DNA from 3 places in the [Bacillus] caldolyticus genome. Region 1 is predicted to be linked to each of the others. Evidence: riboswitches for the same ligand, from Rfam matches in the RefSeq annotation. Region 1 holds a riboswitch; each other region holds the start of a gene.
What was found. A riboswitch is a leader RNA that binds a small molecule or an ion and turns the genes downstream of it on or off. The one in region 1 is predicted to bind cobalamin.

Region 1 (10,487 bases):
ATTACCGGTGAATCGATTCCGGTTGATAAGAAGGAAGGCGACTATGTGATCGGAGCGACCATTAATACAAATGGGGTGCTGACCATTCGAGCAGAAAAAGTAGGAAAAGATACAGCACTTGCCAATATCATTAAAATCGTCGAAGAGGCACAAGGTTCGAAAGCTCCGATTCAGCGGATGGCGGATGTCATTTCGGGTATTTTCGTACCAATTGTTGTCGGAATTGCGGTTGTTGCATTTATGATCTGGTACTTCTTTGCTGCGCCGGGTGATTTGGCGAAAGCGCTTGAGGCGGCCATCGCCGTTCTTGTCATCGCGTGCCCTTGTGCGCTCGGTTTGGCCACACCGACATCGATTATGGTCGGCACCGGCAAAGGGGCAGAACAGGGAATTCTCTTTAAAGGAGGTGAGTACCTAGAGAGAACGCATCAAATCAATGCCGTATTACTCGATAAAACAGGAACCGTGACAAAAGGAAAACCGGAAGTCACCGATGTGCTGGCCTTCCGCGAGGACATGCTCGATTATGCGGTTTCCGCCGAGAGCGCTTCGGAGCATCCGCTGGCTCATGCGATTGTTGAATACGGGAAGAAACAAGCGATTTCGATGAAGCCATTGGAGCACTTCTCCGCCATTACCGGCCACGGAATTGAAGCTGTCATTGACGGAAAAAGCATCCTTATTGGGACGCGAAAATTGATGAAGGAACGCTCTGTAGCGATTTCTGTGCATGAAGATAAAATGGTAGAGCTTGAAAAACAAGGGAAAACAGTGATGCTCGTTGCCATCGATGGACAGCTTGCCGGCATCATTGCGGTCGCGGATACGGTAAAAGAAAGCTCCAAAGAAGCCATTCAAACATTAAAACAAATGGGTATCGATGTCTATATGGCAACAGGGGACAATCAACGGACAGCGGAAGCGATCGCCAATGAAGTAGGCATTGAGCATGTGTACGCCGAGGTGCTCCCGGAAAACAAAGCGAACATCGTCGAGGAATTGCAAAAGCAAGGAAAACGTGTGGCGATGGTCGGCGATGGGATTAACGACGCTCCAGCTCTGGCCAAAGCGGATATTGGGATGGCGATTGGCACAGGAGCTGATGTCGCCATCGAGACCGCGGACGTGACCTTGGTCGGCGGCGATTTGCGCCATATCCCGAAAGCCATTGAGTTGAGCCGCCAAACGATGAAAAACATTCGGCAAAATCTGTTCTGGGCGTTGTTTTATAATACGATCGGCATTCCGGTCGCCGCATTCGGATTATTAGAACCATGGATCGCGGGGGCAGCGATGGCGTTCAGCTCGGTGTCGGTTGTTACCAATGCGCTTCGTTTGAAACGCGTGAAACTATAAACATTTAAGGAGCATTCCCGTTAGGAGCTTTTCCGGGGACTTGATCAAAAAAAGCCCTCTTGGTATGATGCAGGGGTGTCAAACACATCACTCACCATACCAAGGAGGACTTCAGATGAATTGTACACAAAACTATAAAATTGATCAAGTCACCGAACAAACGCTTGTCGTGGGCATCGATATCGCGAAACGAACCCACTACGCCTGCTTCGTGGATGACCGGGGGCGTGTCCTTCGCAAATCGTTCCCGATCTTCCAGTCGAAAGAGGGCTTTCGCCAGCTGTATGAAGCGATTCAGGAGGCGATGCAAGCGTTCGGGAAGTCAGAGGTGATCGTCGCGGTGGAGCCGACCGGGCACTACTGGTTGAACCTGGCCTACTTCCTCGAGGAGCACGGGATCCCGTTGGTCATGGTCAACCCGGCGCATGTGTGCCGGTCGAAAGAACTCGATGACAACCTGCCGACGAAACATGACGCCAAAGATGCCCTAGTCATCGCCAGACTGGCGAAAGACGGACGATTCCTCGTCCCCCGGCTGCTGCACGAGATCGAAGCCGATTTGCGCGTGGGAAGCACGCTCAAAGAGAAGCTCCGCAAGGAACAGACGGCGGTGAAAAATGCGATCATCCGCTGGACCGACCGGTATTTTCCGGAGTTTTGGATGGTGTTTCGCGATCTGGGAAAAACGGCGCTTTCGGTGTTGGAGTGGACGCCGTTTCCGGCCGATATGGCGGGTCGGACCGCCGAGGAGCTCATCGAGGTGTACCGGCAAAGCGAAGGGCTGAAATGCCCGCAGAAGGCCAAAATTCAGGCGTTGATCAACGCCGCGAAGGACTCGATTGGGGTGACGGAAGGGACGACGATGGCCCGGTTTGAGATCGCCGCGCTCGTCCGCCGATACCGCCAATTGGAGGCGGAGATCGCCGCACTGGACGCCGAGTTGAAGGCATTGGTTCAAACGACGATGGAGTATCAATGGTTGAAAACGGTCGACGGGTTGGGAGACGCCACGATTATCGATCTTCTGGCGGAGATCGGCAGCTTCGCCCATTATCGGGACCCGCGTCAATTGGTGAAGTTGGCGGGCCTGACGCTCAAGGAGAACTCCTCCGGCCAGCGCAAAGGGCAAAAGCACATCTCCAAACGGGGACGGAAACGGCTGCGATCGGTGCTGTTTCGGGCGATGATTCCGCTGATTCGGCACAACGAGGCGTTTCGCGAGCTGCATGAATATTACACGACCCGATCCGTCAACCCGCTGACCGGAAAGCAATCCATCGTCGCCTTGTGCCGGAAGCTGTTGAATGTGCTGTTTGCGATTTGTACGAAGAAACAAGCCTTTGACGCGGAGCGAATGAAACAGGACGTCTTGTCCCAGGTGCAACGGGCGGCCTAAGGCCTCCCCCTGCGAACGGAAGAATCGTTGGACAACCAGATGACACCGGAGAAGCTGGCGTGATTTTATCCATTCGACCTTGAGTCCCCAAAGGAGCTTGGCCGGCCTCCGCCTGATGACGAGACCGAACGAGGGAATGTTGGCGCGAAGACGCCCGGAGACATGGGAGGGTTCGTCCTCATCAGCGACGCGGAGATCCAAAGGGTGCATCGAATACGCTTCTCCCCACGGAAGGAAAATATCCCCAGCCGTGGCCGCGAAGCGCACCCTAGGTCTGTAAGATATCCACAAAACTGAAAAAGGATGTAAGGGATTTTGTCGAAAAATATTTTTTGGACACCCCTGAGAGGCCGAAAAGCCTTGATACATCAACATTTCTAGAGGGAGGAATGGATGATGACGATTACATTACAAGTACAAGGAATGACATGCGGACATTGCAAAGCGGCGGTGACCAATGCCCTTCAAGCGTTGGATGGCGTCAGCCGTGTAGAGGTGCATTTGCAAGAAGGTACGGTTGATGTGGAGTATGATGAAACAAAGGTCAGCGTAGAAAAACTGAAAGAAGCGATTGAAGAGCAAGGATATGATGTGAAATAATATACGGAAGGTGCCCCGAAGTGATGACGGGGCACTTTTCATTCATCGAATACAAGCGTGTAATCTCGATCGACTTTTTCTTCATTTTTCGGTTCTACGATTAATGTTCCGTACAGTCCTTTGTCCACTTGTTCGGCGCTTTTTTGATGGGAATGATACCAATACGTTCCCGGCACGGTTGCGGTAAATTCAAAAAAGGCAAGCGATTCGGATTCACCGATGTCTAACGGTGGTAGGTAATCGCCTGCCGTCCCATTTGAACCCAAGCGTCGATAAAGTCTTGTTTCGGCGCTTTTTGGTTTTTGACAGCGGTCAATGGATCATTGAAATAAATGTACTGCTCATCGTATCCCGTAATGAGCACCGCGTGTTCCCGGTACGTGATTTTGATCGGGCCTTGCGGGGTTTGCCATTCCCGAAAGGCAGAGGGAGGAAGAGGACGAAAGGTGGTGTTGGTGATCACCCAAACCGGTGTGCCTTTGGCCAAGTATGTATAGATGTTCTCAAACGATTGCCCTGTTAAGTCGATGATTTGGTTCGGCAAGTACCGCTCAGCCAACTGCTTGATCGGCTTATGGTACACGCCGTATCCAGGCTTCGATAACGTATACATATCGCCGACAAACCCTTCATTTGGGTGGCCGTAAAACACTTGGCCATTTCGCACTTGATACGGAGTAGGATTTTTCTTGATTTGTTTCGCCAACGTCATCTTATCGACGCGAATGCCGGCATGATTCAAGAGCATGGCCAAGCTGGTTACTTCGCATCCCCTCGGCAGTTCCGGAAGCTGAGACAAAAGGGGGGCGTCAATCAGGACGGATGTCCTTAGCGCTTGTTTCTTTGAAGAGGCAACTGATCGATTCGCCTCCTTTGCTTGATTGCTGGGGGACGGATTGGTTTCTCTGCTGTTTCTGTTCTGTATGAAGGCTTTGATGGCATCGCCTGTCTGGGCCGAACTTGCATAATAGGATAATGAGGCGGCCAATAGCAAGAAACAGGAAATATACAATCCGAGCGACAGTTGATCCATCCTCCCGTTTAGAGGTCTTCTCAAGAGAACAAAACAAAGGGAAACGATGAGAAAAGTCAAAAAAAGGATAAACGCTAACAAGCCATTCTCAACTCCTTTATAACACGTGTGTGTTTTTATAGTAACAGATCGATGTGCAAAAATGGTGAAATTCACACTTTCTCCATATTTTATCGTTAATATTATGAGAAACTGAAAATCTTGCAAGCAGTTTTCCTGAAAAAATGGAAACAGATTGTTTTTGAAACTTGATGTTGTGTACGATAGAATGAAAGTGTCTTTGTATAAATCATTTTAGTTTTAAACAAAAAGGTTTTTGGTGTTGTTTTTGGATTCTTCTTAGCAAAGTGGGGGGACAATCATCGCCATGTGCGGTTTTATTGGCTGTATTCATGATCGCCCAAGAGCGATTGAGCAAACATGGAAAACAACGTTGGTGGAGATGAACCGCCTGATTACCCATCGCGGCCCCGACGATGAGGGGTATTTTTTTGATGACTACGTGAGTTTTGGTTTTCGGCGTTTGAGCATCATCGATCTGGAGGCGGGACATCAGCCGCTGTCTTATGAAAACGATCGATATTGGATCATTTTTAACGGGGAAATTTACAACTATCTTGAATTGCGGGAAGAGCTGGCGGCGAAAGGATATTCGTTTGCGACGCATTCGGATACCGAGGTGATTGTTGCCCTTTACAGCGCGGAAAAAGAAAAAGCGGTCGAAAAGCTGCGCGGGATGTTTGCGTTTGTCATTTGGGACAAGCAAGAGAAAACGGTGTTTGCGGCGCGGGATCCGTTCGGCATTAAGCCGTTTTTTTATGCGGAGCAAGGAGATCGCACGTTTTTCGCTTCGGAAAAGAAAAGCATCTTGCTGGCCCTCAGACAGGAATCGCCAAACGGTGATTCCCTGCAGCATTATTTAACGTTCCAATATGTCCCTGAGCCGCTGACGATGTCGGCCGGCATTTACAAGCTGGAGCCGGGGCATTATCTCAAGAAAAAAGTCGGAAAACCGCTCACCATTCATCGTTATTGGAAGGCATCCTTCGAGCCCATTCGCCAATCGGAAGAGGAGCTTGTAAAGAAAATCCGCGATGCGCTGTTTGATTCGGTCAACGTCCATATGCGCAGCGATGTGCCGGTCGGTGCGTTTTTGTCGGGAGGCATTGATTCATCGTTCATCGTCGCCATCGCGAAACAATTCCATCCGCACTTGAAGACTTTTTCCGTCGGGTTTGAGCGGGAAGGGTTCAGCGAAATCGATGTCGCAAAAGAAACCGCAGAGAAGCTTGGGGTAGACAACATAAGCTATGTCATTTCGCCGCAGGAGTATATGGAGGAGTTGCCGAAAATCATGTGGCATATGGACGATCCGCTTGCCGATCCTGCGGCTGTGCCGCTGTATTTTGTCGCTCGTGAGGCGAGAAAGCATGTCACGGTGGTGCTTTCCGGCGAGGGGGCGGACGAGCTGTTTGGCGGCTACAACATTTACCGCGAACCAGAGTCGTTGCGGCTGTTTGCGCGCATGCCAAACATCGTAAAAGCGGTGTTGCGGGTGATCGCGAAGATGCTTCCGGACGGAATGAAAGGAAAAAGCTTTTTGGAGCGCGGAACGACGCCGCTTGAAGAACGGTATGTCGGCAATGCGAAAATCTATAGCGAAAAGGAAAAAGCGGCGTTGCTCAAAACGTACCAAGAGGGGCGCGAATATACGGCGGTGACGGCTCCTTTTTACCGCGAAACGCTTCATTACCCACCCGTCAACCGGATGCAGTATATTGATCTTCATACATGGCTAAGGGGCGATATTTTAGTCAAAGCGGACAAAATGACGATGGCCCATTCGCTTGAGCTGCGCGTTCCCTTTTTAGACAAAAAGGTATTTGAGGTTGCTAGGCAAATCGCCCCTGACATGAAAACAGCCAACGGCACGACGAAATATATTTTGCGCAAAGCGGCCGAGGGCATCGTACCGGATCATGTGTTAAACCGGAAAAAATTAGGGTTTCCCGTGCCGATTCGCCACTGGCTGAAAAACGAAATGTATGACTGGGCGAGACAGCTCATCAACGAAAGCGAAACTGATCATCTGTTCCATAAGGACGTGCTCTATCGGCTGCTGGATGAACATGCCCGCCACAAGGCGGATCATAGCCGCAAGCTGTGGACGGTCTTGGCGTTTATGGTTTGGCATCAAGTCTATGTGGAAAAGAAGTACGATTTTGCTCAATCCGTACAAAACGAGAAGCGGCCAGCGTCTGTTTTGGAGGCGTAGCAGGGAAACGACAGGGCGTTCTAAGGGAGACACCTAGAACGCCTTTTTCGATGGTGCGGACAGTTTCCTTGCCTTTGGCGAAGCGAAAGAGAAAATTTGCTTTCTCCCGCTCTTGCAATTTTCCCGGTTTTGGTATATGCTTGTTCCATCAGGATACTAAACTACTATATATTGGTTTTGAGGTCTTTTTTTACAACTACATATTGTTATGCTAAGCAACGGTGTCCATCAGGACTTAATAGGGAATCCGGTGTGAATCCGGAACTGCCCCCGCAACTGTATGTGCGGACGAAATGGGATGGCCACTGGCGGCAAGAGCCATTCGGCGCGCCGCTGGGAAGGCCCCAAAGTAGGACGATGCACGAGTCAGGAGACCTGCCTTGCTTGGAACGTTTCATGTTCTTCGGGGTGTGAGAAGATGAAACGATAGGGGAAAAGAAAAAGGGTTTCGTATGCCTTTTTTCCGTCTGTCGTTTCATCCGCTCGCCTGCCCGAGCGGATTTTTTATTGAAGGAGTGGGGAAACGAATGACCGCATTGACGAAAATGATCATCATCGATGACCAAGGGAAGCCGGTTTCTTTTTCACGTGAAGAGTTTGCGTCGCTGATTGGGCAAGCCGCCGCTGGATTCGGCCGTCTGTCGCTTGATGAATACGTCGAGCGTGTTTGGCAGCTTCTCAGTCGAAAGGAGTCCGTCACGGTAGAACAGCTGCACCAAACGGCTATTTTGGAAGGACTTTCTTACATTGATAAAGATGAGCCGGACTGGACATTTGTGTGCGCCCGGCTGTATTTGCGGCAATTGTACCGTGAAGCGGCGCGGCAGCGTGGGTATGACGAGCGCGAGCGGTATGGCGATTTCTACTCGCTGCTTGTTGCGCTGACAGAACAAGGGGTGTACAGTCCGCTGCTGCTTGAACGTTATACGAAAGAAGAAATTGATGCCATCGGTGCGTTTCTTGATCCGGAGAAGGACAAGCTGTTTACGTACATCGGGCTGCGCACGCTCGCGGATCGGTATTTGGCCCGCGATTATGAGCGGCGGCTGTATGAATTGCCGCAGGAGCGGTTTCTTGTCATCGCCATGACGCTAATGGCGAATGAACCACCCAAGCGGCGCCTTGAGCTCGTGAAGGAAGCGTATTGGGCGTTGAGCAACTTATACATGACCGTGGCGACGCCGACGCTTGCCAATGCCGGAAAGTCATACGGCCAGCTGTCGAGCTGCTTTGTCGATACGGTCGATGACAGCTTGCAAGGAATTTATGACAGCAACACCGACATCGCCAATTTGTCGAAATCGGGCGGCGGCATCGGCGTCTATTTAGGCAAAATCCGTTCGCGTGGCAGCGACATCAAAGGATTTAAAGGGGTTTCCTCCGGCGTCATCCCGTGGATGAAGCAGTTGAACAATACAGCGGTGAGCGTCGATCAGCTGGGGCAGCGCAAAGGGGCCATTTCCGTCTATTTGGATGTATGGCATAAAGACATTTTTGCGTTTCTCGATGCGCGGCTCAACAACGGCGACGAACGGCTGCGGACGCATGATTTGTTCACCGGCGTGTGCATCCCGGACTTGTTCATGGAGCAAGTCGAACAGCGCGGCGACTGGTATTTGTTTGATCCGCATGAAGTGCGGAAGGTGATGGGGTTTAGCTTGGAAGATTTTTATGATGAGGAAAAAGGGCGCGGGAGTTTCCGCGAGAAATATTGGCAATGCGTCAACGAACCAAGGCTGTCGAAAGAAAAAGTGCCGGCGATCGACGTGATGAAAAGCATTATGCGCAGCCAGCTCGAGTCGGGGACGCCGTTTATGTTTTACCGCGATGAAGTGAACCGGCAAAACCCCAACCGCCATCTCGGGATGATCTACTGCAGCAACCTTTGCACGGAAATCGCGCAAAACCAAAGCCCGACAGTGACGAAGCGGCAATATGTGAAAGACGGGACGATCATCATTGAGAAAATCCCAGGCGATTTTGTCGTCTGCAACTTATCGTCGATCAACTTGGCGCGGGCGGTGACCGACGGCGTTTTGGCGCGGCTCATCCCGATTCAAATGCGGATGCTCGATAATGTCATTGATTTAAACAATATCCCTGTGCTGCAAGCCGGCCTGACGAACGAAAAATACCGCGCTGTCGGGCTTGGAACCTTTGGCTGGCATCATTTGTTGGCGTTAAAAGGCATTCGCTGGGAGTCGGACGAAGCGGTCCGCTATGCCGACGAGCTGTATGAAACGATCGCGTATTTGGCGATTCAAGCGAGCATGGAGCTCGCCAAAGAGAAAGGGAGCTACCCGGCGTTTCCAGGATCGGATTGGCAGACAGGCGCTTATTTTGAGCGGCGCGGCTACCAAAGCCACGGTGAACTCGATTGGGATCGGCTGAAGCAAGATGTGGCCCGCTACGGGATGCGCAACGGTTATATCATGGCCATCGCCCCGAACGCCTCGACGTCGATCATCGCTGGCAGCACGGCGAGCATTGATCCCATTTTCTTAAAAGTATACGCCGAGGAAAAGAAAGATTATAAGATTCCCGTTACGGTGCCGGATTTAAACGAACAGACGACATGGTATTACAAATCGGCGTACCATATCGACCAGCGCTGGAGCATCAAGCAAAACGCCGCCCGCCAGCGCCATGTCGACCAAGCCATCTCCTTTAACTTCTACGTCGTGAACACGATTAAGGCAAAAGAGCTGCTCGATTTGCATTTGACGGCGTGGAAGTCGGGGTTGAAAACGACGTATTACGTGCGTTCGACATCGGGGACGATCGACGAGTGCGATTCTTGTGCGAGCTGACCATGGGGCGCAACAAACGCCTTTGGTCGGGCTTTCCCTTCCTTGTGCGGGAGGGGCGTCCGCGGTTGGTCGCGCATCATGATACTTGAAAGAGAAAGGAAGGAATCGACACCATGACGATCAGCTTAGTCAAACGGCCGATTATGGATCCAGAGGCGCCGAACCGTTCGACGGGCATCATCAACGGCCGCTGCTCGAATGTGTTGAACTGGGACGATATCGCCTACCCATGGGCGTATGCGAAATATAAGCGAATGCTCGCCAACTTTTGGACGCCGTTTGAAATCAATATGTCGCAAGATGTGAAGCAGTTTCCGCAGCTGACCGACCGCGAGCAGGAGGCGTTTTTGAAAATCATCGGACTCTTGGCGCTGCTTGACAGCATCCAAACCGACTACGCTGGGCGCGTCGCCGATTACATTACGGACCCGAGCATCAATGCGCTCATGATCATGCTCGCCCAGCAGGAGGTCATTCACAACCATTCCTATTCGTACGTGCTCTCGAGCCTTGTGCCGAAAGCGAAGCAAGATGAAGTATTCGACTTTTGGCGGAACGAACCGACGCTGCGCAAGCGGAACGATTTTGTGACGAACGGCTACAAGGCGTTTGCCGAAGAGCCGAATGTGGAGAACTTGCTGCGGTCGATCGTCTTTGACGTTATTTTAGAAGGATTGTTTTTCTACTCGGGGTTCGCCTTTTTCTACAACCTCGCGCGCCAGCAAAAAATGGTGGCGACGAGCACGATGATCAATTACATCAACCGTGACGAGCACATTCATGTTGATTTGTTTACAAAAATTTTCAAGGAAGTGTTGAACGAATACCCAGAGTATCGGACGCCGGAGCTTGCCGATTTCGTCCGGAACACGTTTATGAAAGCGGCAGAGCTGGAAATCGAATGGGCTCGGGAAATCATTGGGAATGACATCGATGGCATCGACTTGGCTGATTTGGAAGCGTACATTAAGTTTTACGCCAACGTCCGCGCCCACCAGCTCGGATTTGACCGCCCGT
Region 2 (10,487 bases), 1.3 Mb from region 1:
ATTCAGCTTGAAGTGCTCGACTACTTGGTGAAGCCGCTCATCGAGAGCGAGTTTGATCAAGCGCTGTCGAAATTTGAACAAAAGCATCCGGAAGCGCTCGTCTCGTCCCCGCTCATCCGCGCGGCGCTCGAATATGTGCACTGTCATTATGCGCAAAAAATCAGCTTAACCGAGGTAGCCGCTGCCGTGCATGTACATCCAGCCTATTTGAGCAGGCTGTTTGTTGAGGAGATCGGCATCCATTTTAAGGATTACGTCAATCGATATCGGATTGAAAAGGCGAAAGAGCTGTTGACCAAAAAGCCGGATTGGTCCATGGCACGCATTGCTGAGGAGACAGGATTTTCTAGTCAACATCATTTCAGTCATTTGTTTCGAAAATATGTCGGCATCCCGCCTACGAAGTATAAGGAGACCAATGGATAATGGACTGGTATATGCTTTTATTCATGGCATGCGTACTGCTGCTTGCTGCTGTGCCGCATATTGGTCGCCGCAGTTTTATCGGAGCGGAGGCGCTTGGATTAAGCAAGGGGGTCAATGCTCTGTTACTGCGTTTTGCATCCGGGGAGCTGCTGTTGTTTGGATGCTATGCTTTTATTCATGGCGGAGTGGCGGCGGGGGTGGTGACGGCTATGGCGGTATGGGCCGCCGTTTTTGTGCTTTGGCGTTCAGCAGCGGCCGTGCGCTATCGTTCCCTAACAAAGGAAGGGGATCGCTGGCCGGACTGCTGTTTTACGGCGCGGGCTTTGTTTTTCTTTCGGTTTTTTGTTCGCCTTCTTTCGATCGGCCGGCTGCTTACCGTTGTCGTGTTATGTGCCTATTTGTTGCAGCAACTCTTTCGTTTTTCTCCGACTTTTTTATTCATTTGGTTCGTCTATGTGTACGTGTTTACCGTGCTCGCCGGTTGGTTGGGGATGCGGAAAATCGGAACGGTTCTGCTATACATTGTTTATATAGTGATGGGAATGGTTCCGTTTGCCTATTATCTAACGGGCGGTGTGGCGCGGCAATATGAGATGATTGTACGAACTGTCCCAGCTTCCCTCGATGTGAACATGGTTTCGTTGTTCGTGTTGTTTTGGGCTGTGCTGGCGGCGGCTGCCGGGCAATGGTTGGCCGACGAGTATGTATGGGATATTGCATCAATATTGAAAAAAGAACGCGTTGCGCTGACGTTTTCTATGGCCGCGTTTTGCCTTGCTCCGCTTCCGTTGGCCGTTGCAGCCTTATGCGTCCCGTATGCGGCGGCCGCTTCGACTGCCGCCATACTGAAACGGTGGCTGCTTCATTCTTCTGTCTTGATTGCTTGGCCGCTTACTATTGCCTTGCTGGCGGCGTTGTCACTCAGCTTATCCCTTTCCTTGCATTCCGTTGTGCAAATTTTTTGGCACAGGTGGAGCAGGCATCTCTCATGGACATATGTCATCTCTTTTTTGCTTGTACTAGCCCTCTTTTTTATTGCTCCTCTTCTTCCGATGCGGATGGTCATGTTTTCGACCGCCTTGCTTGCCTCCTCGTGTTTTGGGTTGGCTGCTTTACGGACAGGAGAGAAACCGATGGGGGTTATAGGCATGATCGGATGGGTATGTTTGTTTGCTATCGCCTGGCGATGGGGAATGCGCCATAATGTGCTGGAGGCCATAGCATGGAATGGGATTGGCGGTTTCTTGTTTACTCAGATTTATCGATTAATTCAAAAAATAAAGAAGTAACAAAAATGAATCAAAAAAATGCAAAACAGTTTGTTTGCTCCCTGTTATAATGAGACAAAAACGAAAGGGAGGAAAGCGGACATGTCATTTGTTCCATGCACAACGGCCATTTATTCATTTAGCAAAAACCACCAACCGGTTCGAACAGTCCAGTCAGGGGAAACGTTTGTCATCGAAACGTACGACTGTTTCCAAAATCAAATTACTTCAAGCGAAACGCCGTTTGACTCGATCGATTGGAATCATATCAATCCGGCGACCGGACCGATCTATATTGAAGGGGCGGAACCCGGTGACATTTTAGCGGTAAAAATTGAACAGATTCGCCTCAAAGGACAGGGGGTCATGGCTGTCGGCCCAGGGCTCGGGGTGCTTGGCGACCGGATTCCGCAGTTTGAGGCAAAAATGATTCCAGTAGAAGAAAACCGGGCCGTATTTGACGAGCATCTTTCTATTCCATTAAATCCAATGATTGGCGTCATCGGGGTAGCGCCGAGCGGTGAGGATGTGTCGTGCGGAACGCCCGGGCCGCATGGCGGCAATATGGATACAAAGCTCATTACAACAGGGGCAACCGTTTACTTCCCGGTTTTTGTCAAAGGGGCGTTGTTCGCATTAGGCGATTTGCATGCGGCGATGGGGGACGGCGAAATCGGCGTGTCTGGTATCGAAATTTCGGGGGAAGTGACGGTCACCGTCCGGGTGATGAAAGGATATTCGCTTAACCATCCACTGTTGCAAAACGATGATGGCATTGCGACGATCGTCTCGGCCAAAACGTTGGATGAGGCGGTCAAACAGTCGGTTGAGGAAATGGTTAATTTGCTGTTGCCGCACACTCCGTTGACGCTGAACCATTTGACGATGGTGCTTAGCGCTGCCGGTCAGACACAAATCAGCCAAGTCGTTGACCCGCTCGTCACGGCGCGTTTCTTTGTACCGCGATTTGTGCTTGAAGCGTATGGCATCCGCCTGTTTGAGGATTGAGGAGGGAACGGCGATGGCGCAACTTGAAACGAACACATCGGTCGAGTCGCTTGGTTATAAACAGGAATTAAAACGGTCGCTCACATTTGTTGATTTGTTGATTTACGGAATGGTGTTCATGGTGCCGATCGCTCCTTTCGGCATTTACGGGTATGTAGCGCAAGGGTCAAAAGGGATGGTCGCCTTAGCATACTTAATCGGAATGGTGGGGATGATTTTCACCGCCTTGAGCTACGCCAGAATGGCCGAGGCGTTTCCAATCGCTGGTTCCGTGTATTCCTACGCCCAGCGGGGAATGAATGAATATGTCGGTTTTATGGCAGGCTGGGTCATTTTGCTTGATTACATTTTCGTTCCGGCTCTTCTCTATTTGGTCAGCGCTGCTGCCTTAGCCGATATTGTGCCGCAAGTGCCGATTTCCGTGTGGCTCGTTCTGTTTATTGCCATGAATACGGTCATTAATATTCTCGGGATCGAGATGACGGCCAAAGCGAACAAAGTGATTGTTGTTTTAGAGCTCATCGTCCTTGCAGTGTTTGTGATCACAGGAATTATTGCGATTATAAAAGGTGTCAATGGAGCGCAGTTTACGTTCAAACCGCTGTACGATCCTAATCATTTCAGCGCGGAGACGGTGATGGGGGCGGTGTCGGTGGCCGTCTTGAGCTTCCTTGGTTTTGATGCGGTGTCGACGCTGGCTGAGGAAACAAGGGACGGGAAATCATCGATCGGCAAAGCGATCATTTTCGCTTTGCTCGTTGTCGGTGCGCTTTTCATCGTGCAAACATGGGTCGCCGCTCTCATTTGGCCTGATTATACGACGTTTAAAAACGCGGACGTGGCGTTTTATCAGATTGCGGAGCTGGCAGGCGGACCATGGCTGAAATGGACAACGATCGTCGCCACCGCGCTTTCGTGGGGGATCGCGAACGCGCTCGTCGCCCAAGCAGCCATCTCCCGCATTTTGTACAGCATGGGTCGCGACCGTAAACTGCCCAGTGTGCTGGCTAAAGTGCATCCGAAATTTCAAACGCCATACGTCAGCACATTGCTTGTCGCTGTGATTTCGCTCATTGTCACGACGGTGTTCGCCTCACAAATTGATAAACTCGCTTCGCTTGTCAACTTTGGCGCCCTGACGGCTTTCCTCTTTTTGCATGTGTCGGTGATGAACTATTTCTTGCGCAAACAAAAGAGTAACGATTATATTAATCATCTCTTGTTTCCGCTCATCGGTTTTGTTATCATCGGCTATGTATGGATGAATCTGGACCCGCTCAGCAAAAAGCTAGGATTGATTTGGATCGCGATTGGACTCGTTTATCTGGTCTTTTTGCGACTCACGAACAAAGACTCCCGTCTAAGCGGGGAACTGTAGTTGCTTGTAAGGCCTGACGCCGTCATAAAAGGCGTTGGGTCTTTCGTTTTTTGCCGACGATGAAACATTTTTTCGATCGCGACGTATTACGAATGAGAGTACGGCGCCTTGTTAAGGCAAAACACCGTTCATCCGCAATAGGCGGGCGCCGATAAAACATGGAAGGAGCCGGGGGAACATGAGCATGTTTGGAAAAGTCGCCGCCGATGTGCTTGGGCTAAGCGACATCGGCTCGGTTATTCAACCGAAAGACTATGACAAAGTAGATGCCGATGATTATGTGATGCACGAGGATGGAGAAAAAATCTATTTTCTTATCAAATCGAAATCGGATGAGTATTGCTTCACCAACCGCGCGCTCATTCATCTGGACGGCACGAGCGCTGCGAGCAAAAAACGGACGCTGCGCCGCTACGATTACTATAAGCATCCGATTTCCGACGTGTCGCTCGAAACAGCCGGGACGGTCGACTTGGACGCGGAAATCAAATTTAAAATCGGGTCGCACTGCTATTCGATTGATGTGCATAAAAAGCATATTGAGGAATTGAAAGATTTGTATAAATCGCTGCTGGCGATCGCGGAGATTTGCCATGAAAACGAAATGAAATTCCACTATGCTGAGCGGAGTTTGGAACTGGCGGTCAAGGTGTTTGCCAACATGCGCGGCGACGGCGTCAATGTGTCGGCGGATTTTCAGGCCGTGAATGAATACGCTTTTTGCTGGCTGACGGAAGCGAAAAAGAACTATACGGTGAAGGATTTCGGGTTTGTGTTTGACAAATATATTCAACAGTGACGAGATGAAGGTTGTATCGGGGAAAGACGCCGTGCCAGAGGTGGGGCGTCTTTCCTAATTTTTTTAGCGACATATGGAAAAGGAACGTTTCTCCGCAGCCGGAAGAAACTCAAAAGATGAGGTTTGTGGGAATCGATGAATAGGCAACATGGCGGCATTTGACATCGCGGAGCTCGATGCAACGGCGCATGCGGCGTTCCGTACAAAACACGGACACTGGAGCCGAGCTGCCTGACCGCAAAAGTGATCGATGACCGCCTGCCGCCAGCCCACTGTAAATTCACAGTTGTCAAATGCCAGGCCTTGCTTTAATATAAAAATGTCCATATCCGATAACTAAATCAACTCGCAGCAAGGCGCCGAAAAGGCTTAATAGGGAATCCGGTGGGAATCCGGAGCTGTCCCCGCAACTGTCAATGCGGACGAAATGAAATCGCCACTGTACGGACGGATGGCTTGCGCTGTTTTCCGTACGGGAAGGCTTCAGAGTAGGATGAAGCATGAGCCAGTAGACCTGCCTTGCTTGCCGCAGTTTCCGAATCTTCGGGGGGTGAGACGCGGAAACAGTCGCATAGGGCATTGTTGTGCCCATTGGCGGTCTGTTTCGCGCTCATTCCCAGATTTAGGCGGAATGGGCGTTTTTTATTGTACATACATCACTGAAGGGGGAATGACGGATGAAACGTTGGACATGGCCGGCGGTGGTGGCGGTGTTCTTCCTTCTGGCCGCCGTGCTGGTCGGCTGCAGCGGTGGAGCCAATAGCAACGCCCAGCCAGCGAAAAAAGAAGAACCGAAAACGGAACAAGCGGCGTTTCTGGTGACGGTGAAAGACGGGCTTGGCGAGGATGTCACGATCAAAGCGGAACCGAAAAAGATCGTCTCGCTCATCCCAAGCAATACGGAAATCGCCTATGCGTTGGGGTTGGGCGATAAGATCGTCGGCGTCAGCGATTTTGACAATTACCCGGAAGACGTCAAAACGAAAACGAAAATCGGCGGCATGGAATTCAACGTCGAGAAAATCATTTCGCTCAAACCGGATCTTGTCTTGGCCCACGCGTCAAGCGCCCATAACTCGCGCGATGGCCTCAAGCAATTGAAAGACGCCGGCATCACCGTGCTTGTCGTGAATGACGCGAAGTCGTTCGACGATGTGTATGCGTCCATCGAATTGATCGGCAAAGCGACCGGGGCGTCGGACAAAGCGAAGCAAGTGATTGATGAGATGAAAGAGAAGCTTGCGCAAATTCAAGAAAAAGCGAAACAAATCCCGGCGGACAAACAAGCGAACGTCTGGATTGAAGTGTCGCCGCCGCCGCAGCTGTATACGGCCGGCAAAGGGACGTTTATGGATGAGATGCTTCAAGTGATTTCAGCGAAAAACGTCGCCGGCAGCTTGGAAGGCTGGCCGATGGTGACGGAAGAAAAAGCAGTGGCCTATAAGCCGGATGTGATCATCACGACATACGGCGGAGCGAAGCAAGTGTTTGCGCGCGCTGCTTGGAAAGACGTGCCGGCGGTGAAAAACAAGCGGGTGTATGACGTCAACACCGACTTAGTAAGCCGCCCGGGTCCGCGTCTTGTCGAAGGGGTCGAGGAACTTGCCAAAGCCGTTTACCCGGATGTGTTCAAGTAAAACGTGGATGTATATATTGGCCGTCACGGCGGCCATGTTATCGTTGCTCGTAGGGATATCGACAGGATCGCTGTCGATTCCCTTTTCTTCTATTGTTCGCATTCTTGCGTCCGAATGGTTTGGTATGCCGCTTCCGTCTGACATTCCGGCCGATTGGGTGCCGATCGTGATGGCGATCCGCTTGCCGCGCGTCGTGCTCGCTTTTTTGGTCGGGGCGTCATTGGCGCTGGCTGGCGCGGCGTTCCAAGGGTTGCTGAAAAATGCGCTCGCCGATCCGTACACGCTCGGCGTCTCGTCCGGCGCCTCGGTCGGGGCGGTGCTCGTCATCTTTCTCGGCTGGCAATGGCCGCTCTTTGGCACGTTCACGCTGCCGATCGTGAGCATTTTATGCGGCATGGCGACGCTTGTCGCCGTTTTGGCGTTCACTCGCGCGGTTGAGCCGCAGCTGTCGGTTGAGACGATCATTTTAGCCGGCATTATCTTCGGCGCGTTTTTCAGCGCCTTCATTTCACTGATGATCGCTTTGACCGGGGAAGAATTGCGGCAAATCATCTCATGGCTGATGGGAAGCGTCGCGATGCGCGGCTGGAAATACAGCGGGCTTTTGTTGCCGTTTTTTCTCATCGGCGCGGCGGTGCTTCTCGCCAACGGCCGCGAGTTGAACGCGTTTGCTTTTGGCGAGGCGGCGGCGCTTCATGTCGGCGTTGATGTTACGCGCCGAAAAGTCATCATTTTGACGGCGGCGGCGCTGCTCACCGGCGCGGCGGTGTCGGTGTCCGGGACGATCGGTTTTGTTGGGCTCGTTGTTCCGCATATGGTTCGGCTTGTGTGCGGGCCAAACTATCGGGTGCTGCTGCCGCTGTCTCTCTTGTATGGCGGTGCGTTTCTTGTGCTTGCCGATGTGGCGGCGCGGACGATCATTGAACCGCGCGAACTGCCGATCGGCGTCATCACCGCGCTGATCGGCGCCCCGCTATTTGCCGTCTTGTTTTTCCGAAAAATGAAGCGAAAGATGGGATGATGATGCTTGAGGTGCGGGCCGTATCGCATCGGTATGGACCAAAGCAAGTGCTTGATCGTGTGACGTTTTCCGTGGAAAAAGGGGAGCTGTTTGGCATCGTCGGGCCGAACGGCAGCGGAAAAACGACGCTGCTGAAACTCATTTGCAAAGAGCTTCCGCTTGCCAGCGGTGAGATCAAGATTCATGGCCAGCCGCTTTTGGCGCTGTCTGCGAAGCAATGGGCGCGGTTTGCCGCTGTCCTGCCGCAGACGGCGGAGGCGGCGCCCGGCTATACGGTGAGAGAAACGGTGGCGCTCGGCCGCTACGCCCATCAGCGCGGCTTGTTTCCGACGTGGACGAAAGAGGATGAAGCGGCGGTTCAAGAAGCGCTTCGTGCGGTCGGCTTGGCTGACAAAATCGATGAGCCGCTTGAGCGGCTAAGCGGCGGCGAGCGGCAGCGCGCCTATTTGGCGCGGGCGCTTGCCCAAAAGCCGCAGCTGCTCTTGCTGGATGAGCCGACGAACCATATGGATGTGAGCGGCCAAGTCCGGCTTTTGGACCGGCTCGCGGAAGCTGCCCGCTCCCGCGATTTGACGGTCGTCGCCGTCTTTCACGATATGAACGTCGCTAGCTTATATTGCGACCGGGTGCTTGTGTTAAAAGAAGGAAAAACAGCGGCGCTTGGAACGCCGACAGATGTGATGACGCCGGCGCTGCTTGAGGAAGTGTTTGCCGCGCCGATTGTGCGTCTGGCTCATCCGGCGGCGGCAAAGCCGATGTTTTCGTTTGTGCCGAAAGGGAAACAAGAAGAATCGTCGGCCGGCGGGCTGCGTTTGTCCTTTCTTGATGACGCCGCTGTTCTGGCCTCCTGCCAGCCGCTTCGCGTCCTGTCCTCGGCATTGATCGGCGCTGGGTTTCAATGGGCGACCCATTTTGTCAACCGCCAAGTCGGGTTGGATTACGATTGCGGCGATGCGGAAGGAGACATGCGCCGCTATTTGGAGCAGCACGGGTTTTCGCCGGAACGAACGATCGGCATGATGACGGCGGTTGACGTCCATGATGCCGTTTGGCTTCAGAAAGAAGGGGAAGCGTTTTCGGTTGCAATCATGACGACCGCTGGCGTCGGCAATGCGGTTGATGCCGCTCGGGCGTGGCAGCATAAGCCGCTTGCGGCAAGGCCGGGAACGATCAATATGGTGATTGTCATTGACGGAGTGCTGACGGAAGCGGCGTTTGTCCAGGCGATGATGACAGCGACGGAAGCGAAGGTAAAAGCGCTCGCCGACTGTTCGGTTTGCGACCTGGAAACAGGGACGCTTGCCACCGGCACGTCGACCGATTCGCTCGCCGTGGCGGCGACGCAAACCGGGCGGACGTTTGCCTATGCCGGAACGGCGACGGAACTCGGGCGCGCGATCGGTCGGCTCGTGTATGAAGCGACGATCGAGGCGCTTGACCGCTACAAGCGGCGGAGGGGGCGGCGATGACGCATTTGCTGGCAATGACGTTGGCTTTGCTGTTGGATGCGCTGCTTGGCGACCCGCGCTGGCTGCCGCACCCTGTGCGCGGGATGGGAACGCTGATTGCGTGGCTTGACCGCCGCTGGAATCAAGGAACAAAGCGGCGGGCGAAAGGGGCGGCGGCCGTGGCGGTCGTGTTGGCCGCTGTTTACGGGGTATCGGCGTTGGTCGTTTATGTGGGCTACGCGCTGTCCGTATACGTGGGGGTGGCGATCGAGGCGGCGCTCATTTTCACCACCATTGCGACCAAAAGCCTCGCTGAAGCGGCTGAGGATGTGCGCCGGCCGCTTGAAGCGGGCGATCTTCCCGAGGCGCGGCGGGCGCTGTCGATGATCGTTGGCCGCGACACCGAGCGGCTCGATGAGGCCGGCATCACCCGCGCCTGCGTCGAAACGGTGGCGGAAAATACGAGCGACGGCATCACGGCTCCGCTCTTTTACGCGGCCTTGGGCGGCGCGCCGCTTGCCATGCTGTACCGGGCAGTGAACACGTGCGATTCGATGCTCGGCTATAAAAATGAAACGTATCGCGAATTTGGCTGGGCGGCCGCCCGGCTGGACGATGCGCTCAACTACATTCCGGCGCGGCTGACGGCGCTCGTGATGGTGTTGGTTTGCGGCGGCCGCCGCCTTCGTTTGGCGCTGTCGATCTTGTTTCGCGATGCCCGCCGCCACCCAAGCCCGAACAGCGGCTGGCTCGAGGCGGCGATGGCTGGATTGCTTGGGGTGCAGCTGGGCGGGACGAATACATATGGCGGCGTCGTCTCTGAGCGGCCGACACTCGGCGATCCCGATGTTCTGCTGCGCTCGGTTCATATTCGCCAGGCGGTCGGCATCATGATCAGAACGGTGCTCGCCTTTACGTTATTGCTGCTATGGATCGGGGGGATGATCGTTGCGTTGGCCGGCGCATGGGGCGAATCCGCTCGCGTTGTATGAGCAATGCGGATTGGCCCCTCCAGACGAATACATTGATTTCAGCGTCAATACGAACCCATATCGCCTGCCGCCGTCGGCTTGGCCGAACGGCGAGGAATGGATTCGCTGGGCCGGTGAGTATCCGGATTCGGAAGCGAAGGCGCTCAGGGAGCTCGTTGCCAAGCAGGAGCAGATTCGACCCGGACAAGTGCTGGTGACGAACGGGGCAGCGGAGGCGATTTATTTGTTGGCCGCGCTGCTTGCCGGCCGGCGCGTCGGCATCTTGGAGCCGACGTTTTCCGAGTATCGGCGCGCCTGCCTTGCTTACGGATGCGAAGTCAAGTCTTTGCTGGCAGAGGAAAGCCGCGGTTTTTCGTACGACATTGACCAAGCGGCGGCATGGGCGGCGGAATGCGACGCGGTTTTTTTCTGTCATCCGAACAATCCGACCGGAACCGTGATGCCGGAGCGTGATCTCCGCTCGCTCGTCGCTGCAGCGGACCAAGCGGGGACGTATATCGTGGTGGATGA
Region 3 (10,487 bases), 860 kb from region 1:
CTCGCGCGTGTACAGCCTCTTGCTGAAGGAGCGCGGGATGAACGATGTGTTTTCCGTCGGGCGCGTGCAGACGCCGACATTGGCGCTGATCGTCCGGCGTGAACGGGAAATTGAGCAGTTCCGCCCTGAACCGTTTTGGGAAGTCGTCGCCTCGTTTGTCATTGGCGACAAGCGTTATGAAGGAAAATGGACGGATAAAAACGGCCAAACGCGTCTTGGGGACGAGGAGATGGCGAAAAAGATCGCTGCCTTTTGCCAAGGAAAACGGGCGGAAGTCGCCGACGTCCACACGGAGCGGAAAACGTATCAGCCGCCGCTGTTGTTCAACTTATCGACGCTGCAAGCGACAGCGAACAAGTTGTACCGCTTCTCGCCGAAAAAGACGCTTGATGTGCTGCAATCGCTCTACCAAAAAGGGATCGTTTCGTATCCTCGTTCCGATTCGATGCATGTGACGAAAGGGGAAGCGGAAACGTTTCCCGCCATTTTGCAAAAGCTGTCCTCGTTTCCGGCGTACGCTTCGTATTTTCCGCTGCCGCAGCCGTCGATTTTACAGAATAAACGTTATGTAAACGAGAAAAAGGTGACGGACCATTACGCCATTATCCCGACCGAGCAAGTGGTGGATCCCGAGAAGCTGTCAGCCGACGAACGGAAGGTGTACGATTTGGTCGTCCGCCGCCTAATTGCCGCCCACCATCAGGCGGCGGTCATCGATTATACGACCGTCACGACGCTCGTTGACGGCCGGGCCCGCTTTGTTTCGAAAGGAAGACAAGTCGTCGAGGAAGGATGGCGCGCCGTCATCCGTCCGCATGAGGAGGAGAAAGATGCTGCGCTGCCTCTCCTTGAGCGAGGGGAGGCGGGGAAAGCGGCCGCTGTAAAGGTGAAAGAAGGGAAGACCGAGCCGCCGAAACGGTATACAGAAGGCGAACTCATCACCTTGATGAAAACGGCGGGAAAATTTTTGGACGATGAGGAACTGGAAAAAGTGCTCGCCAAAACGGAAGGGCTCGGCACGGAAGCAACAAGGGCGGCGATCATTACCATGCTGAAAGAGCGGAAGTATATTGAAGTGAAAAACAACCTCGTATATGCGACCGACAAGGCGAAAGTGTTGATCGAGGCGCTTGGCGGCACGATCCTCGCCTCGCCGGAAATGATGGCGAAATGGGAGCAGCGCTTAAGCGAAATCGGCGAAGGGAGCGCCTCGCCCGCCGCCTTTATGGAACAGGTGAAAAAGTTGGCGCAAAAAGTGGTCGCTGACGCCATCGCCGCCGCGCCGAATTGGAATTTCAGAGGGGTTGACACCGCCTCAATCCAGCGGACAAGGAAGAAAAAAACGATGGGCGAGAAGCTTGGGCCGTGCCCGCTTTGCGGCGGGACCGTCATCGACAAAGGAACGTTGTACGGTTGCGACCAGTACGCGAAAACAAAATGCTCGTTTACGATCTCCAAACGCATTCTCGGCAAATCGATTTCGGCGGCGAATGTGAAAAAGCTGCTGGCGCAAGGGAAAACAAATGTCATAAAAGGGTTTAAAAAAGGCGGGAAAACGTTTGACGCCATACTCGTTTGGGATGAAAACGAGAAGAAATTGTCGTTTCAGTTTCCGAAGCGGTGACGAAGGCAACAGGCGTTGGGGGATGGGAGGTTTGGCGAAAAGGCGGACCGATGGCGGCCCGCCTTTTTTTTGCCCTTTACTCCGTTCGCGGCTCTTGAATCCGCTCCATCAACCGCTCCGGCTCGCTCGGCGCGGCAAAGCCGAACTGCCTGTACAGCCCGTGCGCGTCTTTGGTCGCGAGCATCACCTTGCGGACAGCGGCGACATCAGGATGGGCGAGCACGCATGATAACAGCCATTTCCCGAGACCTTGCCCACGGTATGCTTCATCGATGAACACGTCGCACAGATAGGCGAACGTCGCCCGGTCGGTGATGACGCGCGCCATGCCAATTTGCCTGTCGCCGTGAAAAAGGGAAAAGCAGAGCGAATGGTCAAGCGATTTGAGGATCGTTTCGCGGCTGCGCTCATTCGCCCAATACGAGCGGGCAAGGAAGTCAAACACGCGCTCAAGCTGGACGCGGCGGCGGTCCGTCGTCACGGTAAATGGGCCGTTTTCGTAATCGATGATCGTCCACATGATCTGGCCTCCTTTTTCTCAAATGATACACCGAATCGGGTCAAATGGGAACGATTTTCGTTTTTATTAACCATAATAACATTATGTAAACAATAAGCTCCCCCTGGCTCCCTGAAGGCCGGTCAATGGCGGGGCAGACGACGGCAGGCGGCAATGCGGCCAGGGCGGTCTGGATAATCGGTGAACAGGCCGTCAACGCCCATGGCGCATAGGCGAGCGAGATCGTGTGGTTCATTGACGGTATAGACGTGAACAATGAGCCCGCGGCCATGGGCGGCGCGCACCCACTCTTCGGTGACGGCCGAAAGCGGCAAGCCGATGCCATCGGCATAGACGGCGATTTGTTGCAGCAGCTCGTCGCGGCCGCTGTGCGCTTCCTTCTCGTCGACCAATTGAATGAGCCGAATGCCGTGCGGGATGAGCGGCCGGAGCGCTTGCAAGCTTTCCGGGTGGAACGATTGAAACATGACGCGGCGCTGTTGCAGGAAACCGTGTTTTTTCAATAGATGGACGACCGCCTCTTCGATGCCGGGCTGTTTCGTTTCGATGTACAACGGGGCTTCCACACGCTCCGCTTTCAGCATCTGAATCACCTCATCAAGCGTCGGGATGCGCTCGCCGGCAAAGCGTGGATGAAACCACGACCCGGCATCCAGCCGCCTCAGTTCAGCGAACGAAAAATCATTTACCCGCCACGGAGCACGGCGCGGATAGACCGTTTCGGCATTTGTCGTCCGGGCGAGCGTCGCATCATGCAGAGCAACGAGCTTCCCGTCTTTGGCTGCGCGCACATCGACTTCGATATAGTCCGCCTGCATGCGGGCGGCAAGGCGGTAGGATGAGAGCGTATGCTCCGGCGCGTATCCGGACGCGCCGCGGTGGGCGATGACGGCGGTTTTCGGCTGGCTGGATGGCTGCCAGGCAGCCGCGGCCGCTAAGACGATCGGCAACGATAACAAAAACAATGTGCAAAGATAGAAGCGAAAAACCGTGATCCGGCGCATATACATCTCTCCCCTTTCAGTATATCATATCGGGAAAACAAGTGCGAGGGAAAAACGAGGTGATATAGTGGGAAAAGGATGCTTGTACCGATAGTTTCGCACATCAAGCAAAGGGATATTCAGTTTGATGCATAAAGTGCGTTATCATGCCGCATACTGTAAACGACAACAAAACGTTGGGCTATAGCCAAGCGGTAAGGCAACGGACTTTGACTCCGTGATGCGCTGGTTCGAATCCAGCTAGCCCAGCTGAACGTCTGGTCAAACCGGAGGGGCTTTGAGCCGGTGAAAACGGTCTCCGCTATATATCGGCGCGGGGCCGTTTTTTATGGTTTCAATGCGATCGGTGGAATACATCGAAGCGATTGACGGCCACACAATGGTTTGGTTCACATCGCCGCGTTCGTGTCAGTCGTTCGAATGAAAGATCGTCGACAAAAAACTGCTGAGGCAGAAGGATTTTGGCGAATGACGGCGAATGCAAAACATGAAAGGGGAGAGCGACAATGAAAACAGCCGATTTATGCGATCAATTTTTAGACGAGTTGCAAGTATGCGAGTTGCCGTTCCAATCGTACGGCGGAAAGCGGGCGTTTTCCGGGCCGATTGCGACGGTCGATGTGTTTGAAGACAACGTCCTTGTCCGAGAAGCGCTGGAGACGGTGCCGCCGGGGACGGTGCTCGTGGTCGATGGAAAAGGCTCGCGCCGCGTCGCGCTATTAGGCGACCGGCTGGCGCAAATCGCTTGCGAGAGGGGGCTTGCTGGCGTCATCATCCACGGCTGCATCCGCGATTCAGCGGAAATTGGCGCCATGCCGATTGGCGTGATGGCGATCGGCACATGCCCGGTGAAAAGCAAAAAAGAGGGAAAAGGCTCACGCGACGTTGCGCTCGAGTTTGGCGGCGTCCGCTGGGAGCCAGGGGCGTACGTGTACGCTGATGCGGACGGCGTTGTCGTCGCCAACAAAGATTTGTTGGCGAAAAATGGTTGACGGCTGCGGTCGAGTCTCGTTCAATACAACGAACAGGTTGAGGCGATGGAGATGGAATGGCAGGAAGTGCGTTCATTGTATCCAAATCAATTTGTGAAATTACAAGTATTAAAGTCCCATTTAGAGGGAGATCAAGAAATCATTGAAGAGGTGGCTGTTATCGGAACGGTTTCGGACAAGGATGCAACTCGTGAGTTGCTGCAATCGAAAGGGAATCAGCTTGTTTATCATACTAGCCACAAGGAGATTGTTTTAAAAGTTCGGGGAGCGATTGGCCTGAGAGGGAAATTTCATTATGCAGATTGAATATCGTGAAGGCTTGCTGTTTGCATCGATCGAAATCGTTTATCAAGGAAGGTCTAAGTTGATTCATAATATGGTGATTGATACTGGTGCGGCGAAAACAGTGATTTCTCAAAATGCAGTAGAAGATATTCATTTGCGGGTAGAGCCGGGCGATCGTATTGTGGCTTATTACGGAATCGGTGGGAAAGAGTACGCGTTTACAAAAAAATTAGACTGTATTCAGCTAGATTCTTTCCAGCTAAGAGAGTATGAAATTGATTTTAGCGGGATGGACTATGAGGGGATTAACGGTTTGTTAGGATTGGATATATTGCTGGGCGCTGGATTTGTCTTAGACCTGGACAAGTTGGAGATGTATCGTTCTGGTTGAAATGGAACGCCCGCTCGAAATGCCAAAAAGAAGGAAAAGGCGCCCGCGACGTTGCGCTCGAGTTTGGCGGCGTCCGCTGGGAGCCAGGGGCGTACGTGTACGCTGATGCGGACGGCGTTGTCGTCGCCAACAAAGATTTGTCGGCAAAAAACGGTTGACGGCAACGCATTGGTTGTACTACGATGAAAACGGATGCTTGTTCCATGACAGCGCATATATGGCGGTAAGACAAACAAGGTGCCTAGCCCGCTTAGGGCTTGGGTGAAAAGGGAAGCTCGGTGAAAATCCGGCACGGTGCCCGCCACTGTGATGGGGAGCTTTGCGGCAACAAGTCACTGAAGGATGCTTCGGGAAGACGCCGCCAAGCGATGATCCTAAGTCAGGAGACCTGCCTTGTTTGGATCGGACGGATGCCTACGGGACTATAGGCAGACGTGCGGGAGAATGACGGCTTTAGGGGCCCTGTTTGGGCCGTTTACGGCTTTCGTATACATTTTTCTGCACCTCTGCTGTAGAGGTGCTTTTTCTTTTGTCGAAAAACCGTCCGTCTGCCGCATTTCATTCTACCATTCTAGCAAAAGGGGGGATTTGGTGGCGACGTGGGATTTGCGGGGAATGAAGCATCATGTGCTCATTTGCAACGGAGGGACGTGCCTCCGCCATGGCGGAGATGACGTGACAACCGCGGTGCGCGAGGAAATCGCCCGCCTTGGGCTTGACGACGCTGTCCATACAACAAGGACGCGCTGCAACGGACGCTGTCAAGATGCGTGTGTGATGATCGTCTACCCGGATGGCGTCTGGTACCGGTTGATGACACCGGAGAAGGCAAAAGAGGTCGTCCATCGCCATTTGCAAAACGGCGAGCCGCTTCGCGCGTGGGCGACGTATGAATACCGTGAAGACGGGTTGACCCGTCTTGGTGGGACGGAGTCGGTTATTGGCGTTCGAAAGAGGAGGACGTAATGATGGAATGGGCCAGTTATGTAATGTTAGCGATATTTCTCGGCATGCGTCATGGGATGGACAGCGACCATGTCGCGGCCATTGCGGATATGGTCGGAAGCGAGTCGCGGCGAAGACAGCAGTTGGCGCTCGGAATCATGTACGCTATTGGACACGGAGCAATCGTGTTTGTCATGGGGGTGGCGGCGCTCATGGTCGGCGCCCGGCTTCCCGAGTCGTCAGCCGCCGCCATTGAGCTCTTAGTTGGCGTTACGCTTGTGCTTCTTGGCGGGATGATGCTTTTTTCTCTTTTTCGGCGGGGTGAGGTGAAAAGCCGGTTTCAGCTCCTTTATGAGTTCGGCCATACGGTTACTCGATGGCTGCGGGGAAGGCGGGAAATGGACAGTTGCCGTTCTTTTTCGCATGTTGGTTGGGCTGGCGCCTTGATCATCGGCATCATTCATGGCATTGGCGTCGAAAGCCCGACCCAGCTAGCCATTATCACCCACGCGGTCGGAAAAGTGCGTGTGAGCGCCGCTGTCCTTCAGCTTGTGCTGTTTGTCGCCGGCTTGCTCATTGCGACGATTGCTACAGCGGCTGGATTATCGTGGGGATTTTGGAAAGCAAAGCAGCGGGAACGACTGTTTTATGTCCTTGGTGCGGTCACAGGGATTTACAGCATATGGTTAGGGATGTCGATGATAATCGAGATATGGAGAGGGGGGCTGTAAAGTGGGCGGCAAATTGCTCATTGTCGGCTTTGGCCCGGGAAGCGTCGACCATATGACGAAACGGGCTCGGGAAGCGATTGAAGAAAGCGACGTCATCATTGGCTACAAAACGTACATCGAACTTGTGCGCGATCTGATTGTCGGAAAGGAAATCATCAGCACGGGCATGACGGAAGAGGTGAGCCGCGCCCAAGCGGCGGTGAAATGGGCGGAGCGCGGCAAAACGGTCGCCGTCATTTCAAGCGGTGACGCCGGGTTGTACGGCATGGCCGGGCTCGTGTATGAAGTGCTGATCGAAAAAGGGTGGACGAAAGACAGCTCGATTGAAGTCGAAGTCATCCCCGGCATTTCCGCGATCCATTCGTGCGCCGCGCTGCTTGGCGCACCGATTATGCACGATGCGTGCACGATCAGCTTGAGCGACCATTTGACGCCGTGGGAGCTGATTGAAAAGCGGATTGACGCCGCCGCCGCGGCCGATTTTGTCATCGCGCTTTACAACCCGAAAAGCGGACGGCGCACTAGACAGATTGTGGAAGCACAGCGCATCCTGCTCCGCCATCGGTCTCCGGAAACCCCGGTCGGTCTGGTGAAAAGCGCGTACCGCGAGCGGCAGCATATCGTCCTCACCGACTTGGCGCATATGCTTGACCATGAGATCGGCATGTTGACGACGGTGATTATCGGCAACTCAACGACATTCGTCCATGACGGCGTGATGATCACGCCGCGCGGCTACCAGCGCAAGTATCAACTAGCAGCCGCCGTCCAGCCGCTCAAACCGCATGAACGGCTGCGCAAAGAAGCGGAGCCGTGGGCGCTTGACCAGACGAAACCGCTGGAAGATGAGGACGAAGGAAGCACGGGGGCATCAGGACCGTCCGAAGCGGCTGTCCTCGCCGGGGACAACCAGAAGGATCGTGCTTTCACCGCCTTGGCCACCGCGGTTCGACCGCCGTCTGTTGCCGCGGCCACGAAGGAGGCCGAGCCAACGCCGCTGGCTGCCGTTTTGCCGCCGCTTGCTGCACCGCTGGCAAAAACAGCCAAACGGCAGCCGACCGCCGCGCCAAAACGGGTGAAAGAAACAGCCGAAGACGCGCTCGCCGCTTTAGAGAGACGGAAAACAAGAAAGACGGCGGCCGTGTTGTTGGAAGCGGCGGTGAGCCCGGGCGTGGCCAATAAACAGTTCACCCCGGAACAGCTCATCGTGCTTGCGGAAGTGGTAGGGATGGATGGAAAAATGACCTACACACCGGATCATTATATGAAAATCGAACGGTTGACAGAGGACCCAGATGGGCTTGTGGCCCGTCTCGTTGACGCCGGACTGATCGTGATGCCGGTCGGTGATGTGCTGACGGTGAAGGCATGTGATTTTTGCGATGGAGAGAAAAAAGACGCCATTCCATACGCGGAGGAATTGGCGCGCCGGTTTGGCGGCATGGCGCTGCCGAAAGAGTTGAAGCTTGGCATCAACGGCTGCGGGATGGCGTGCTACGGCGCGGTGCACGAAGACATCGGGCTTGTGTACCGGAAAGGGAAATTTGATTTGTTTTTGGGCGGGAAAACGGTCGGCCGCAACGCCCATCCCGGCCAGCTCGTCGCGGAAGGCATTCCGCCGGAAGAAATTGTGGCGGTTATGGCAGAAATCATCGAACAGTATCAAGAACAAGCACATCCAAATGAACGGTTTCATAAGTTTTTCCGCCGCGTGAAGCAAGTCGGACGTTTTTCACACGAAGAGGCAAAACCGGCCGCGTCCATCGAAATGCCGGCTTGCGGTGAGTGACGGAAGCATGCGTTATATAAGTGCAGCTTGAACGTCTGCAGATGTCGTTGGTGTCGAAGCGACGCATCTTTTTCCGACAGTCGATCGAATAACCGGCTGGTTCCATAAAAGAGCATAGATGGGCGCCTCGCATTTGGATGAAGCGCCCATCGAGTCATTGCGCTTATAGGGAACGGCGGAAGACGTCCGCTAACAAAAGGGGGAAAACAAGGATGAGAGCCATTTTATTTGTCGGCCATGGCAGCCGCGACCCGGAAGGGAACGAGCAAGTGCGGCAGTTTGTCGACCGCCTGCGGCCGCGTTTGCGCGATTCGTTTCATATTGAAACAAGTTTTTTAGAATTTGGCCGTCCGTCGATCGGCGAAGGAATCGAACGCTGCGCCGAAGCCGGGGCAATGGAAGTGGCGGTCATTCCGCTCATTTTATTGCCGGCCGGGCATTCGAAGCTGCATATCCCGGCGGAAATCGATGAGGCCAAAGCGCGCTATCCGCATATGGTGTTCCGCTACGGCCGCCCCATCGGCGTCCATGAGCAGACATTTGCTATTTTGCGCGAACGATTGCAAGAAATCGGCGAGCGGCCGGAGCAGCCGGATGACGGAACAGCGGTCATTTTGCTTGGCCGCGGCGGGAGCGATCCGGATGCGAACAGCGACTTGTATAAAATCGCCCGCCTCTTTTGGGAACAGACCGGCTATGCGCTCATCGAGCCGGCGTTTATGGGCGTGACGACGCCGTCGCTTGATGATGCTGTCCGCCGCTGTCTCATGCTCGGAGCTAGGCGGATCGTTGTTCTTCCGTATTTTTTATTCACCGGCATCCTGATTAAGCGGCTTGAGCAGCAAATGGCGCAATACCAAGCTGAGCACTCGCATATCTCGTTTGCGCTTGCCGGCTATTTTGGATTTCATCCGAAGCTTGAGGAGATCGTGCTTGACCGCCTCAACGAGGTGCTCGGCCAAACGGTGGCGATGAATTGCGACATCTGTCAATATCGGCTGCACGCCGCCCATCATCACCATCATCATCACCATCATTGAAGGAGGAAGCGTCCGATGATTTTATTGTTAGCTGGAACAAGCGATGCCCGCGAATTGGCGGTGATGATCCAACAAGCCGGCTATAACGTAACCGCGACGGTCGTCACCGATCACGCGGCCGAACAGCTCCGATCGGCCGGCATTCGCGCCTATGTCGGCCGCTTGGATGCGTCCCAGCTTGCCGATCTGGCCAAAGCCGAGGGGGCCAAAGCGATTGTGGACGCGAGCCATCCATTTGCTGAAGAGGCGTCAAAAAACGCCATGCAAGCGGCAGCAGACGCCGGGTTGCCCTACATTCGCTACGAGCGGCAGGCGTCTTCGTTTTCATCCGAGAAGGTGACATTTGTCGACAGCTATGAAGAAGCGGCTGACTTGGCGGCGGAAAAAGGCGGCGTCGTGATGCTGACGACCGGCAGCAAAACGCTCGACATTTTCGCCGCGAGGCTCATCGGTCGCCCGGACGTCAAGGTGATTGCGCGGATGCTGCCGCGGAAAGACAATCTCGACAAATGCGAGCGGCTCGGGTTTTCCCAAGAGCAGATCGTCATGATGCAAGGGCCGTTTACGAAAGAGCTCGATCGGGCGCTATACCGCCATTTTGGCGTCACGGTCGTCGTCACGAAAGAAAGCGGCAAAGTCGGGTTTGTCGATGAGAAAATCGCTGCCGCCGAGGAGCTCGGCATTGATGTCATCGTCATCCGCCGCCCACGGTTGTCATACGGCATCGTGCATCACGATTTTGCCGGCGTGCTCGAGGCGTTGAAGCAGCATGCGCCGCTTCCGGCCGTGTAAAGAATGGGATTCTAGCGGCCGCTCATGCAAGCGATCATGAAGAAAGGAGAGAATTGTCATGGACTTCCATACAACATTTCGTCCGGCGACGGTGCAGCCGGAACAAATTGAAGCGCGCAGCTTTCAAATCATTGATGAAGAGATCGGCGAGCATTCATTTACAGAAGAACAATACCGAATCGTTCAGCGCGTCATCCATGCATCGGCTGATTTTGAGCTGGGCAAAAGCCTCATTTTCCACCCGGATGCGATCCGCTCAGGCATTGATGCCATTCGCAGCGGCAAGCTCGTCGTCGCCGATGTGCAAATGGTGCAAGCCGGCGTCAATCAAGCGCGGCTTGCGAAGTTCGGCAGCGCGGTGCGCGTCTATATTT

Region 2: linked by a shared signal. The riboswitch ahead of CWI35_RS17115 (ABC transporter substrate-binding protein) and the one ahead of CWI35_RS05665 (ribonucleoside-diphosphate reductase subunit alpha) in region 1 are both predicted to bind cobalamin.
Region 3: linked by a shared signal. The riboswitch ahead of CWI35_RS01150 ((2Fe-2S) ferredoxin domain-containing protein) and the one ahead of CWI35_RS05665 (ribonucleoside-diphosphate reductase subunit alpha) in region 1 are both predicted to bind cobalamin.

What each region holds. Positions count from the first base shown of each region.
Region 1 covers NZ_CP025074.1:1,084,030-1,094,516, reverse strand. Annotated here, with positions in the region: gene CWI35_RS05700 (heavy metal translocating P-type ATPase) at 1-1,356, shown strand, start outside; gene CWI35_RS05695 (IS110 family RNA-guided transposase) at 1,472-2,752, shown strand; gene copZ (copper chaperone CopZ) at 3,149-3,352, shown strand; partial or broken gene CWI35_RS05680 (multicopper oxidase domain-containing protein) at 3,394-3,546, opposite strand; gene CWI35_RS05675 (C39 family peptidase) at 3,576-4,466, opposite strand; gene asnB (asparagine synthase (glutamine-hydrolyzing)) at 4,753-6,660, shown strand; cobalamin riboswitch at 6,862-7,057, shown strand; gene CWI35_RS05665 (ribonucleoside-diphosphate reductase subunit alpha) at 7,113-9,470, shown strand; gene CWI35_RS05660 (ribonucleotide-diphosphate reductase subunit beta) at 9,584-10,487, shown strand, end outside.
Region 2 covers NZ_CP025074.1:3,283,885-3,294,371, forward strand. Annotated here, with positions in the region: gene CWI35_RS17090 (response regulator transcription factor) at 1-426, shown strand, start outside; gene CWI35_RS17095 (hypothetical protein) at 426-1,715, shown strand; gene CWI35_RS17100 (acetamidase/formamidase family protein) at 1,797-2,702, shown strand; gene CWI35_RS17105 (APC family permease) at 2,716-4,080, shown strand; gene CWI35_RS17110 (PH domain-containing protein) at 4,265-4,879, shown strand; cobalamin riboswitch at 5,217-5,415, shown strand; gene CWI35_RS17115 (ABC transporter substrate-binding protein) at 5,557-6,516, shown strand; gene CWI35_RS17120 (FecCD family ABC transporter permease) at 6,482-7,537, shown strand; gene CWI35_RS17125 (adenosylcobinamide amidohydrolase) at 7,534-9,006, shown strand; gene cbiB (adenosylcobinamide-phosphate synthase CbiB) at 9,003-9,977, shown strand; gene cobD (threonine-phosphate decarboxylase CobD) at 9,934-10,487, shown strand, end outside.
Region 3 covers NZ_CP025074.1:220,642-231,128, forward strand. Annotated here, with positions in the region: gene CWI35_RS01110 (DNA topoisomerase III) at 1-1,624, shown strand, start outside; gene CWI35_RS01115 (GNAT family N-acetyltransferase) at 1,701-2,144, opposite strand; gene CWI35_RS01120 (glycerophosphodiester phosphodiesterase family protein) at 2,267-3,148, opposite strand; tRNA gene CWI35_RS01125 (tRNA-Gln) at 3,326-3,397, shown strand; gene rraA (ribonuclease E activity regulator RraA) at 3,655-4,140, shown strand; gene CWI35_RS01135 (hypothetical protein) at 4,192-4,446, shown strand; gene CWI35_RS01140 (retropepsin-like aspartic protease) at 4,436-4,816, shown strand; partial or broken gene CWI35_RS18785 (S-adenosylmethionine--2-demethylmenaquinone methyltransferase) at 4,834-4,974, shown strand; cobalamin riboswitch at 5,035-5,226, shown strand; gene CWI35_RS01150 ((2Fe-2S) ferredoxin domain-containing protein) at 5,408-5,782, shown strand; gene CWI35_RS01155 (HoxN/HupN/NixA family nickel/cobalt transporter) at 5,785-6,492, shown strand; gene cobJ (precorrin-3B C(17)-methyltransferase) at 6,494-8,281, shown strand; gene CWI35_RS01165 (sirohydrochlorin chelatase) at 8,494-9,321, shown strand; gene cobK (precorrin-6A reductase) at 9,337-10,113, shown strand; gene CWI35_RS01175 (precorrin-8X methylmutase) at 10,172-10,487, shown strand, end outside.